Linked DNA regions of Rhodothermus marinus. The protein of the gene in region 1 interacts with the protein of each later gene in a pairwise test. Links are inferred from orthologs where the notes say so. Each region holds a gene or a part of one and is shown on either strand. Other genes may lie near its edges.

Evidence for each region.
Region 2: the proteins of lpdA (region 1) and GYH26_RS02060 interact in binary tests that used the Escherichia coli proteins (3 or more experiments, as listed by UniProt). The link is inferred for Rhodothermus marinus from one-to-one orthologs.

The regions. Positions count from the first base shown.
Region 1 is NZ_AP019797.1:2,484,989-2,491,367, reverse strand. The notes cover bases 1,148-4,005. They hold lpdA (dihydrolipoyl dehydrogenase), read right to left. Parts: upstream 3,360-4,005; coding sequence 1,935-3,359; downstream 1,148-1,934. Other genes in these bases: GYH26_RS10765 (murein hydrolase activator EnvC family protein), read right to left, coding at 3,473-4,005; GYH26_RS10775 (cyclase family protein), read right to left, coding at 1,148-1,832. In the rest of the region: GYH26_RS10780 (acyl-CoA dehydrogenase family protein), read left to right, coding at 1-850; more of GYH26_RS10775, read right to left, coding at 1,008-1,147; more of GYH26_RS10765, read right to left, coding at 4,006-4,657; GYH26_RS10760 (DUF4292 domain-containing protein), read right to left, coding at 4,654-5,448; GYH26_RS10755 (tetratricopeptide repeat protein), read right to left, coding at 5,456-6,379. UniProt on the Escherichia coli protein: Lipoamide dehydrogenase is a component of the glycine cleavage system as well as of the alpha-ketoacid dehydrogenase complexes.
Region 2 is NZ_AP019797.1:448,263-454,788, reverse strand. Bases 1,409-4,413 are described here. They hold GYH26_RS02060 (ATP-dependent helicase), read right to left. Parts: upstream 4,062-4,413; coding sequence 1,755-4,061; downstream 1,409-1,754. Other genes in these bases: GYH26_RS02055 (oxygenase MpaB family protein), read right to left, coding at 4,138-4,413; GYH26_RS02065 (hypothetical protein), read left to right, coding at 1,409-1,564. Also shown: GYH26_RS02070 (ectonucleotide pyrophosphatase/phosphodiesterase), read left to right, coding at 1-1,089; more of GYH26_RS02065, read left to right, coding at 1,130-1,408; more of GYH26_RS02055, read right to left, coding at 4,414-4,941; wrbA (NAD(P)H:quinone oxidoreductase), read left to right, coding at 5,141-5,773; GYH26_RS02045 (M1 family metallopeptidase), read left to right, coding at 5,920-6,526. UniProt on the Escherichia coli protein: A helicase with DNA-dependent ATPase activity. Unwinds DNA duplexes with 3'-5' polarity. Translocates on single-stranded DNA with 3'-5' polarity. Initiates unwinding more efficiently from a nicked substrate than double-stranded DNA.

The DNA.
Region 1 (6,379 bases):
CGAGGCGATGCAGATCATGGGCGGCGAGGGCTACATGACCGAAAACGAACTGGAGCGGGTCTGGCGCGACCACCGCATTCATCGCATTGTGGAGGGGGCGAACGAGGTGATGCAGTCCTACATCTTCGCCTATGGCGGTAAGCAGCTTGCCGAGCAGATGCTGGCCATCAAGCAGGCGCTGGGCTGGGATCGCGACCAGTCGCCTGTGGAGAACCTGCAGCGCATTGTCAGTAATGCGTTCAACCCGCGTCTGCTGAAGCGGGCACTGCCGCTGGCGGCCGAGCTGTTTCTCGGCATCCGGCCCGAAGCGCCCCGCATCCGCCGCGTGCACCCGAGCCTTCGCCCCTGGGCCGACCGTCTGGCCCGCCTGGTGCAGCAGCACTCGCACTACTTTAAGCTGTTGAGCAAGTGGGAGGGCGATGCCATCGTGACCCGGCAGGCGCAGCAGGCACGCCTGGCCGACAACGCCATGTACCTGTTCGCGCTGAGCGCGGCGCTGTCGGACATGGACCGCCAGCTCCGCAAAGGCGCCTCCGGTGTGGCCTTCGAAAAGGACCGGGCCGCCTTCGAGCACCTGTTCGACCTGCTGGAAATCCGCATCCAGCAGAACCTGGGTCTGCTGCGGCGCAACGCCGACGAGAGCATGCGTCGGGCCGCACAGGCTACGTTGCGGTACGTCGACACGCTGCCTAACCGCGATTACTATATCCACGAGGCTTCGCCCGTCGCGAAGGGGACGGGCAAGCCCGTGCAGAAAGAGCACATCAAGCAATTCCCTGGCGATCGCTACGTGACGGCGGGCGGCGATGGGGCCCCCGCTGAATCGTCAGCCGCCCGCTCCGAAGCGTAGCGGTTTTTCGGGGGATGCCTCCATGCGGGGCCGTCGGCACAGGTCGGCGGCCCCGTGTGTTTTACGTACAGAGGCGGGGCCTCCGCCTGTCAGGTCGTAAAGCTGCCCGTTGCGTAGAGCACCGTCGTCTGCTGAGAAGGAGGTATGCACGCATCGGTTAAGACGCCTCCGAGGGCACCAGCGCCAGAATACGCAGCGGACCACCGCTGCCGCGGCGGATTTTCATCGGAAGGGCGATCAGCAGGGCCCCGCGCGGCGGCAGGCGGTCCAGGTGCGCCACGTTCTCGAAGGCCGGGACGTTCTCGGCAAAGAGTATCTGGTGTGTCTCAAAGCGCGTGGACTGGCCGTAATCGATGCTGGGCGTGTCGATGCCTACGGCTTTAGGCCGGCGGTTTTCGAGCAGCCAGCGGGCGGCGTCGGGGTGCAGGCCGGGGAAGTGCAGCTGCGCGACGGCCTCCGGTCCACGCGCATCGGTGCCCATGTAGCGCGCGCGATCGGGCCAGAACCGGCCGTAGCCGGTGCGGAGCAGCACGATGGCGCCTTCGGGAATCGGTCCGTGCACGGCCTCCCAGGCCTCGAAGTCGGCCACCTGAATCTGGTAGTCCCGATCGGCCAGCGCTTTTTCCGACACGTCGATCACCACGGCTGGCCCCATGAGCTGCGTGAGTGGGATCTCGTCCACACTCCACTTGCCCTCGGCAAAGTGCACGGGCGCGTCGATGTGCGTGCCACCGTGCTCGGCCGTGCAGAAGGTGTTCGCTTCGTAGTAGTAGCCGGCTTCCGTGTAGCCCCGGTGGTCGATGCGGAGCTGAAAGCCTTCGGCCGTGGGCCAGTAGATCGTCGAGTCGTCGTAGGCGTAGCTCAGGTCGAGCACCTCATAGCCCGGCGGGGGCAACGTGGTCAGCATGGCCGGCGACGGCGCTTCCGGTTGCGGCCGGCAACCCGCTCCGAGCAGCAGAAGCAGCAGCGCAAGGCGACGCATGGCGTGATCGGGCTGGTTAATGGGTTCGCTTCATCAAAAATATACAAAGAAAAAGCCCCGGCATCTGAGCGCCGGGGCTCTGCATGCTTGCGATGGATCGCTTCAGATGTTAATCGGCTCGCCGATGGCGGCGCGGGCAGCCTCCATGATCGCTTCCGAGAGCGTCGGGTGCGGATGGATGGATTCGATGATTTCGTGGTAGGTGGTCTCCAGCGTCCGCGCCGTGACGGCCTCGGCGATCAGTTCGGTGGCGTCGTGGCCGATGATGTGGCAGCCGAGGAACTCGCCGTACTTCGCGTCGAAGATCACCTTCACGAAGCCTTCCGTGTGGCCCAGGGCCGTGGCCTTGCCGGAGGCCGTGAAGGGGAATTTACCCACCTTGATGTCGTAGCCGGCCTCGCGGGCCTTCTCCTCGGTATAGCCCACCGAGGCGATCTGCGGCTGGCAGTAGGTGCAGCCCGGGATGTTGTTGTAGTTGAGCGGCTGCACTTCTTTGCCCGCGATCTTCTCCACGCACAGAATGCCTTCGTGGCTGGCCTTGTGGGCAAGCCAGGGCGGTCCGGCCACGTCGCCGATCGCGTAGATGCCCTCGACGTTCGTCCGATAGAACTGGTCCACGACGATCTGGCCGGGCTTCGTCTCGACGCCCAGGTCCTCCAGGCCCAGGTCTTCGATGTTGCCCACCACGCCGACGGCCGAGAGCACCTGATCGGCCTTGATGATTTCCTCGCCGTTTTTCGTTTTGACCTTGACTTTCAGCTCCTTGCCCTTCGTGTCGACCGACTCCACCTGGGCCCCGGTCATCACCTTGATGCCCATCTTCCGGTAGGCCCGTTCCAGCTCCTTCGAGATCTCGGCGTCCTCGACGGGCACGATGCGGTCCATCAGTTCGATGAGCGTGACCTCGGTGCCCATATGGTGGTAGAAGTACGCGAACTCGACCCCGATGGCGCCGGCCCCGACGATCACCAGCCGTTTGGGCTGCTCCTTCTGGAGCATGGCTTCCTTGTAGGTGATGATCTTTTTGCCGTCGACGGGCAGCGCCGGAATCTGACGGGCGCGGGCTCCGGTGGCCAGGATGATGTGCGTGGCCTCGACCGTACGCGGCTCGCCGATCTTTTCGCCGTCCATGTTGACCGACGGCTGCACGTCGATCTTACCCTTGCCCACCAGGCGGGCCTGGCCCCAGATGACGTCGATCTTGTTTTTCTTCATCAGGAAGGCCACGCCCTTGCTCATTTTGTCGGCGACGGCGCGGCTGCGCTCGATCACCTTGGCGAAGTCGGGCTCCACCTCGCCCTTGAGCTTCAGGCCGTAGGCTTCCAGGTTGCGCGCTTCGGCCACCATTTCGGCGCTTTTCAGCAGCGCCTTGGTGGGAATGCAGCCGATGTTGAGGCAGACGCCGCCGAGCTTGTTCTTTTCGATGATAGCGGTCTTGAAGCCGAGCTGGGAGGCCCGGATGGCGGTCTCGTAGCCGCCGGGACCGGACCCGATCACCACGACGTCGTAACGGGCGTTATTAGCCATAGCTGACCTGCAGCGGGTTTTTGCGTGAATGCCGGAAACCTCTCAAAAATAACCGCTGGCGTGCGTAATTGCCCGGATGCTCCGGCAAGCTTATGTGAAATCGCCGGAACGCCTCAGCGGGGGCGAAGCCAGGGCATAGGATTGAGCACCTGGCCACCCCGGAAAAGCGAGAAGAACACGCCGGCGCGTTTGGGTTCGGCGTCGGTGCCGGCCCGGCCGATAACCTGTCCGGCCCGCACTTCCTGGCCGACCGACACGTACACGAGCGACAGGTTGCTGTAGAACGTCTGGTATTCGCCGTGCTGGATGAGGATGTAGGTGCCGTACTCCGGCATGGCGTCGATGGCGATCACGCGGCCGTCGAAGATGGCCCGCACCTCGGCCTGGGGGGCGGTGGCGATCAGGATGCCGGGATTGGGCGTGCGCGTGCCATAAACGGGGTTGACCACTTCGCCGAAGGGTTCGACGACGGCGCCTTCGGCCGGCCAGGGCAGCCGGCCGCGGTTCTGCTCGAACGAACCGGTCAGCTCGGCAAAAGCCACGGCGGCCGACGGATCGGCCGCCTCGCGGGCGCGTTGCCGCTCCCGTTCGGCTGCGAGCAACGCCTGGATGCGCGACTCCAGCTCGCGGGCGGCCTGTCGTTTCTGGGCCAGCGACTGCTCCAGCGAGACGCGCTGGGCACGGAGCGCTTCGATCACGCGGCGGCGCTCACGCTCCAGACGCGCCAGGCGTTGCCGCTCGGCCTCGGCCTCCTGCAGCAATTGCTCGGTTTCCTGGCGGGCGGCCAGCAGCTCCTGGCGACGGGCTTCCAGGGCGGCCGTCGCCTGCTGGATGGCGTCGAGCTTGGCCTGTCGTTGCCGCGCAAAGCGGCTCAGGTAGCGGGCTCGAATGAGCATCTGGTTGATGGACTGCGCCGAGAGCAGCAGGGCCAGTTCGTGCATGCGACCGTACTTGTAGGCGTGCAGCGCCCGGCGGCGATACTGCGCTTTCAGCGCTTCGATCTCCTGGCTGAGCGCCCGGGCGGCCTGCTGCAGCGAGTCGATCGTGCGGGCCAGCTCTTCCAGACGTTCCCGGTAGCTCCGGATCAGTTCGCGACGGATGGCGATCTGGCGTTCGATGCTTTCGAGCGTCTGCAGCGTGGCCTGCTCGGCCTCGGCCGTTTCGGCCAGACGCGCTTCTTCCTGACGGATCTGCTCGCGGAGCGCCTGCAGGCGGCGTTCGATCTCGGTACGGTCCTGCTGGGCCAGGGCCGTCCCTGCGCTCGTCGTCAACAGCAGGCAGAGCAGCAGACGCCTCATGGTCGCTCCATCATGGCTTGAAACGGAATGCGGCGCGTGCGCGCATCCGGATTCCAGGCAAACTGCAGGGCGGGCGGGTTGAGCGCCAGCTCCCGATAGTACAGGCGCACTGTCACGCCGACGGCGGGGCGTTCGAGCAGCAGTCTTCGGGGAAGAAACACCTGGCCGAACCGGTCGAACGCCTCGAACCGGTACGACTCAACAAGCGTGCCGCTCGGATCGTAGCGTTCGTAGCGCATCACCCGCCATCGTGCTGGATCCACTACATAACGAAAAAGCCCGTCGGGATCGTGCAGGTAGTAATGGCCGGAGTCGGCGGTGACGAGCCAGCGTCCGGGCGGTGGATACAGCGCGCCCAGCAGGCTCAGGAACGGATCGCTCTCGGTGAGCAGCGGAAGCTGACGCACGGCCAGCTCGGTACGGGCACCGAAGTAGAGTCGGTGATGAATGCGGTCGTGCAGGAGTACACTGTCGGGTGTGATCAGCAGCCGGGCCGCTTCGATGCCCCAGCCGGGGCTCAGGCGGATGAGCAGCGTGTCGTCCCGGCGGGCTGCGATGGTGGCCGAAAGGTTGTCGGTGCCTTCGGGTGTGTGCACCTGCAGGCTGGCCCGGCCGGTGAACGCGCGAAGCGTGTCGAGCGGGAGGCGGAGCCGGTAGCGGATCTGTTCGGCCGAGTGGTAGGGAAAGCGTTCGGGTAGTTCGGGACGCTCGGCGAGGCGCGGCCCACGGGCACATCCGCCCAGCAGAAACAGAAGGCCAATCAGCAATGTCAGGAGAGCAGCCGGGCGCATGGTGCGCTCAGTGGGTGGTCAGCAGGTGATGAAGGTAGGCGTTGTCCGGGTCTTTCCGGAGGGCTTCCTGCCAGATGCGCCGGGCTTCGTCCAGATGGCCCAGCCGGGCCAGGGCCTCGCCCAGATAGGCGTAGGTAAGCGGACCGGCGTGGCCGGTTTGCAGGGCCTGTTGCAGCACCGCACGGGCCAGCTCGGGCCGTCCGGCCTGCAGATACAGCCAGCCGAGCGTTTCCGGCATCCAGGGTTCGGGGGGATCGGGCAGAGTGGCCTGTGCTTCCTGCAGCGTGGCCTCCTGCGGTCCCCCCGCCAGCCAGTCCACCACGGCGCAATGGAGGCGTACGGCCGCGGAGCGATCGTCCAGGCGTCGCGCCTGTCGGCAGGCTTCGCGGGCAGCCTCGGAGCGCTCCAGGCGGGCCAGTAGATGCCCCTGCAATGCGTGAAGCTCGGCCGCTTCTTCCGGGGTATGCTCGGGCCACTCGGGCAGCAGCGTCAGGAGCGTTTCCACGTAGGGGAGCGCGGCATCCGGTCTGCCGAGCGACAGGTACGCGTAAGCGGCCAGACGCAACAGCGGCGGCTGATCCGGAAAGAGAAACAGGGCTTCTTCGGCCACCTGTGCGCTGCGTCGGGGCATACCGGCCGCCAGCCAGGTGTGGGCAGCATCGATCCAGACCGAAAGGTCGCGCGGATCGTATTGCAGGCTCCGGGTGAGCAGCTCGGCAGACCAGTCCGGGCGTTCGTCGCGGTAGAGCCGAGCCAGCAGGCGCAACGCCTCGACGTGCGTCGAGTCCCGACGCAACAGGTCCTGCAGCAGGGCGCGTGCCTCCTGGCGGGCCTGCGGGTCTTCCGGCCGCTGTTCGATCAGGTGACGGGCGCGGGCCAGCAGGGCTGCCGGTGTGGTGGGGTGCGGCTTCAGTCGGGCCAGCAGGCGGGC
Region 2 (6,526 bases), 2.0 Mb from region 1 along the record:
ACCGCGCTGGCCCGCAAGGGCGTACGCGCCGAGGCACTCATCCCGGTCTTCCCGTCCCTGACCTTTCCCAATCACTACACGATCGTCACGGGGTTGTACCCGGACCATCACGGAATCGTAGCCAACACGATGTTCGATTCGACGCTGGGATGGTTTCGGTTGAGCGACCGCGATGCCGTGTCCGACGGCCGCTGGTGGCGCGACGGCGAGCCGATCTGGGTGACGGCCGAACGCCAGGGCCTGCGCACGGCCACCTATTTCTGGCCCGGCTCCGAAGCCGAAATCCGCGGCATTCGCCCCACCTACTGGGTGCCCTATGACGGAAGCATTCCCGGCGAGACGCGCGTGCGCCAGGTGCTGGAATGGCTGGACCTGCCCGACTCGCTGCGCCCGCGCTTCCTGACGCTCTACTTCAGCGAAGTGGACCACGCCGGCCACGAACACGGCCCGGATGCGCCAGAGGTGGCCGAAGCGGTGCAGCGCGTGGACGGTTACCTGCGGCTGCTCGTGGACGGCTTGCGGGCACGGGGGCTGCTTGACCGGGTGAATTTGCTCGTCGTCTCGGACCACGGCATGACGGCCACCTCCCGCGAGCGGGTAATCTTTCTGGACGACTACATCGCCCTCGACGACGTGCAGGTAGTCAGCTGGTCGCCGGTGCTCATGCTTACGCCGCGTCCCGGCCGCTTCGAGGCCGTATTACAGGCGCTCCAGCAGGCCCATCCGCACCTGCACGTGTACCGCAAAGCGGAACTCCCGGCGCACCTGCACTTCGGCACGCATCCCCGCATCCCGCCGATCGTCGGGCTGGCCGACGAAGGCTGGACGATCACCACGCGCACGCGCTTCGAACAACAGCCCGACCGCTTCCCGATGGGCATGCACGGCTACGACCCGACGCTGCCCTCGATGCACGGCATCCTGATCGCGCACGGACCGGCCTTCGCCCGCGGCCGGGTCGTTCCTTCCGTCGAAAACATCCACCTCTACGCCCTGATGTGCCGGCTGCTGGACCTCACCCCGGCGCCGAACGACGGATCGCCGGAAGCCACAGAGCTGCTGCTGGCCCTTGAAACAAGTACGCCCTGAGTTTATCTTATAGAAAATCAAACTCTTCTGCTCTTCCCCGATGCAAGGAAGCGCCGGCCTCTATGCACTTGTGGGCGCGGTCCTGCTGCTGACGGGATGTGCCCTGATCGAGCCGGAAGTGTCGATCGAGCGCCCTTCCGAATCCGAATGCGACGAAACGCCGCCCCGGATCGACATGGGCCGCTTTTCCCGGGACACATCGATCCTCTGGGGCGAATGGCGGTGGGTAAAGACGGCCGTTTTCTTCACGGTGAGCGGACCACCGTCCGTCTGGACGTCCTGCTCGGCGGGATACACCGAAACGCTCATCATCCGGCCGGAAGGCATCGTCGAGGTGTACCGCAACGACACGCTGGCCTACCGCGAGACGCTTCGGGAATTTCTGGACACGCCCCTGCTCTGGGGCGTCAATCGGGATTCGCTGATTCTCAACTCGGTGCCTGTTGACGGGCCGATCACCATTTACAGAAAATAGAATTTCCCAGACGTCATGGTGCATGTGAGAACGCAGGGGCGGCCCTCAGTGTCCGCCCTGTCATGTCCGTAGATCGATATTGAGCCATCATGCACCAGTGAATCGGCGATTTCATAATTTTGACAGGCCGATCACACCGCTTCCTTTCCAGACAGGCTGCTATGACAACCTCGCCCGCGCGATACTCGATTCAATCGATGCGGCGGAGGCGGGCAAATTTGAGCACGAGCTTCTTCTGGCCCACTTCAGGGAAGAAGACGATGGCCCGGGCCTGATCGCCCTGTCCCTCCAGCGCCAGCACCTTGCCCTCGCCGAAGATCGCATGCTCCACGCGGGCACCGGGCACGATCTCGCCGGCCCCTTCGTCGTATACCACGCGCCGCGCTGCGGCGGAGCTGCTTCGCTGCTGCAACGGCCGGCGGTAGTAGTGCGGGTCCATCTCCACGTACCGCTCGCTCCGGGGGTGACGGTCCAGCACTTCGCCGCGGCGGAAGGGAAGCCCGGCCTCGGTCACGATCACGTCCGTATCGAGTTCTTCCAGAAAGCGGCTACGGACGCTGGGCTGCTGCTCGCCGTAGCGATAGCGGCTGCGGGCATAGCAGAGAAACAGGTGCCGCTGCGCCCGCGTCACGCCCACGTAAAACAGCCGCCGCTCTTCCTCCAGGTCCTTGCGGTCCTGCGTGGCCTGCGCCAGCGGGAAAAGCCCCTCCTCCAGACCGGTGATGAACACCACGGGAAATTCCAGCCCTTTCGAGGCGTGCAGCGTCATGAGCGTGACGCGGTTGTCTTCGGGCATTTCGTCCAGATCGGTCAGCAGCGCCACTTCCTGCAGGAAGCCGCTCAGCGTGGCCTGCTCGCCGGCCGTGGCCACGTACTCGGCGATGGCGTTCAGCAGCTCCTGCACGTTCTCCCAGCGCGCCAGGGCCTCCGGCGTACCCTCGCGCCGCAACTCCTCAAACAGACCGCTTTCCTGCAGCAGCGAGCGGGCCAGTTCGTCCACCGGCATGGCGTCCATCTTGGCCGCATGGCGGGCGATCAGGAAGTGAAACTCCTGCACGGCCTTCTGCGCGCGCGTCGGGAGCCCAACCTCCTCCACGCGCTCGATGGCCTGCCACAGGCTCAGACCGTGCTGGCGGGCATAGTCCATCAACGCCTCGACCGTACGCTGACCGATCCCGCGCGCCGGGTAGTTGATCACGCGCTGGAGACTGGCCGCATCGTGCGGGTTCACGAGCAGGCGCAGGTAGGCCAGCACGTCTTTGATTTCCTTGCGCTGGTAGAACGACAGCCCGCCCACCACGCGATAGGGAATGCCGCCGCGCCGGAGCGCTTCTTCGAGCGAACGGCTCTGGGCGTTCGTGCGGTAGAGCACGGCAAAATCGCGAAAGGCATAGCCGTAGCGCACGTGCAGGTCCCGGATGCGCTGCTCCACCTTCTGGGCTTCGTCGCGCTCCGAAAGCGCCTCGATCAGCACGATCGGATCGCCCTCCGGGTTTTCGGTCCAGAGCCGCTTTTCGAGCTGATCCCGGTTGTGCCGGATGATCGCCTCGGCCAGTTTCAGGATGCGGCGCGTGGAGCGGTAGTTCTGCTCCAGCCGGATCGTGGTTGCGTCGGGATAGTCTCGCTGAAACGACAGGATGTTGCCGATGTCGGCCCCCCGGAAGGCATAGATCGACTGGGCGTCGTCGCCCACCACGCACAGGTTACGGTGCGCCTCGGCCAGCTTGCGCGCCAGCACGTACTGCGCCCGGTTCGTGTCCTGGTACTCGTCGATGTGCAAATAGCGCCAGCGCTCCTGGTAGCGCTGCAGCACGTCGGGATGCTGCTCGAACAGTTCGATGGGCTTGAGCAACAGGTCGTCGAAATCCAGCGCGTTGGCCCGGCGCAGCGCCTCCTGGTAGGGGCCGTAGAGCTTTGCCGCCTTTTCCTGCACGGGCGAAGCCACCAGACGGGCGTATTCCTCCGGCCCGATCATCTGGTTTTTGGCGCTGGAGATCAGATGACGGATCGTGCGCGGGCTGTACTGGCGCGGATCGATGTGGTAACGCGCCATCAGCTCGCGCAGCAGTCGCTCCGCGTCGTCCGTGTCGTAGATGCTGAAGTCCGGCGTGTAGCCGATGCGGTGCCCTTCGCGGCGCAGGATGCGGGCGAAGATCGCGTGGAAGGTCCCCATCCAGATGTGCCGGGCGGCCTCGGGGCCCACCAGGCGCTCAATGCGCTCCATCATCTCGCGGGCCGCCTTGTTCGTGAAGGTCAAGGCCAGAATCTGGTGCGGTCGGGCCCGTCCGGTGGCAATCAGATAGGCGATCCGATGCGTGAGCGTGCGCGTCTTGCCCGAACCCGGTCCGGCAATGATCAGCACCGGCCCTTCGGTCACCTGCACGGCCTGCCGCTGCACGGGATTGAGTCCCTCCAGAATGCGCGCGGCGGCTTCCGGCAACGGCTCGGGCGTCTCGTTCTCAGCATTCGGGTCGGATTGGAGCAGAAACGTACGCATGGAAACTCGGATGGCTGCCTGATCAGGAGTCCTGAAAGAAAACACATTTTCGGCGAGAATGCCAGCGAGGATTGCGTCAACGACTCGGCGGGAGGCGCAACCCTCGAGCCTCGGGCCAGAAGCGGACGCGACGCGGCGCTTGCGACACGCCCCGGCGAATGAACGCGACAAGTCGCCGGAAGGCCCGCTCGTCGCGCTCGCTCCAGGCGAACCCGTACGCCGCGCGCAGCTCCGGCGGAAGCAGGCCGAGCGTCAGCAGCCGCCAGGGTTTCGTGGGCGGCGCCACCCACGGCGTAGGTGCCAGCACATGTTCGGCCATCTGACGCGCTATGGGGGTCACCTGAAGCACTCCGCTGTCCCGCACGGCCTGCAGATGCGCCGTCAGCGCCGCCCACGAATCCGGAAAGGTGCCCGGCGAAAGCCCCAGCCAGGCTTCCATCGTCCGGGCTTCCCGACAGTAACGGTCGCGCTCCTCAGGCGTCAGGGGCCGAACGAACGTCTCGTAGGCATGGAGCGTCGCCTCGACGGTGGTCACGTGTACCCAGGTGAGCAGCGCCGGATCGTCGGCCCGGTACGTCGTGTCGGCCGGAAACGGCCCCAGCGGCTCGGCCAGCCTGCCCTGCACGCGGCGGTGCGCCTGTCGGATCCAGCGGGCCACCTCGTCGGCCTCCGCCTCGGTGCCGAAGCTCAAGCGCCGCATCGCCTGCACCGTGCGCGTAAAGCGTCGCCAGGCGGCCCGCAGCGAACGGGAAAAGTCCGAGTGCCGCGCCACGGCGACGGCCACCAGCGGATGGGCCAGTTGCCACAATAGCGCCCGCCCCCACCCCAGCACCACCACACGCTCCCGGTTCACCTGCTGCGCAACCGACCGCTCCTCCATCACACACCGCCGTTTCCTTCGGACTGAAGAAAGCCTCGGACCGCCCTCGGTTTCCGGTTCGGCCATGCCCCTGGCGAAGGGCTTCCATTACAGCACGGTTGCATCTTTTCGCAACCTTTCACGAAACCGGTTGCCACACTCAAAATTCATTTGTTCAAACAAACAATCATTCCTTCTCAAAAACCAGTTGTCGTCAGCCATGGAGAAAACACGGGTGCTGGTGCTGTACTACAGCATGTACGGCCACATCGAAGCGCTGGCCCGGGAGGTGGCGGCCGGCGCCGCCGAAGTGGAGGGCGTCGAAGTCGTGGTCAAACGTGTGCCCGAGCTGATTCCGGAAGAACGGGCACGCCAGATCGGAGTCAAGCTGGATCAGGAGGCCCCGATCGCCACGGTGGACGAGCTGCCCGAGTACGACGCGATCATCGTGGGCACGCCCACGCGCTTTGGCAACATGGCGGCGCAGATGCGCAATTTCTGGGATCAGACCGGACCGCTCTGGGCGAAAGGGGCCTTGATCGGCAAGGTGGGCAGCGTGTTCACCGCCACCGCCACGCAGCACGGTGGTCAGGAGAGCACGATTCTTTCGGCGCACACCACGCTGCTGCACCATGGAATGATCGTAGTGGGCGTGCCGTTCAGTTGCGCCGAATTGACTCAGATTGACGAAGTGGCCGGCGGCTCGCCCTACGGGGCCGGCACCATCACCGGCGGCGATGGCAGCCGCATGCCGTCGGAGGTCGAGCGCCGCATTGCCCGCTTCCAGGGACGCTACGTGGCCGAGGTCGCCCGCCAGCTCAAAGTCGGCCGCCTGCAGGCACAGGAAGCCTGAAACTGAAGGGTTCGCCTCTATCCCGCCCGGTCGGCCTGATCGACCGGGCTTTTTTGTCCCGGTCAGAAGCGCTGGACGATGTTTCCCCTTCTTTCCGCCGATCGCTGTATATTGTGCCGTTCGTTTGACCAGACCCGGTTGTCGTCATGCGTACGCGATGGATCCTGTTGCTGTGTGGAGTTCTGCTCGTCGGAAACCTGCAGGCGCAGCCTTCGGCTTTTGCGCCGCTGGACCTCCCTGCTCCTAACACCTACCGCACGGCCTCCGGAGAACCCGGACCGGACTACTGGCAGCAGCGCGTCGATTACCGGATTCGCGCGACGCTCGACACCGCCACGCACCGGATCACGGGCTCCGAGACGATCACCTACACGAACAACGCCCCGGTGGCCCTTCAGGAACTCTGGCTGCAACTGGACCAGAACCTGTTTGCCGCGGGCAGCCTGGGCGACGCGCTCATCGAGCCCGGCTCGCGCTGGCGCGGCGCCTTCGAGGGGGGTGGCTTCCGGATCACCCGCGTCGAGGTGGTGCAGGACGGCCGCCGCTATGCGCCGCACTACCTGATCGACGACACGCGCATGCGCATCGACCTGGACACACCCCTGACCGCCCGGGGCGGTCAGCTCCAACTGGAGATCGACTTCAGCTTCATTGTGCCGGAATACGGCGCCGACCGCATGGGCCGCCTCCGCGTCGAACAGGGCACCGTGTACGAAATCGCCCAGTGGTATCCGCGTCTGTATGTCTTCGACG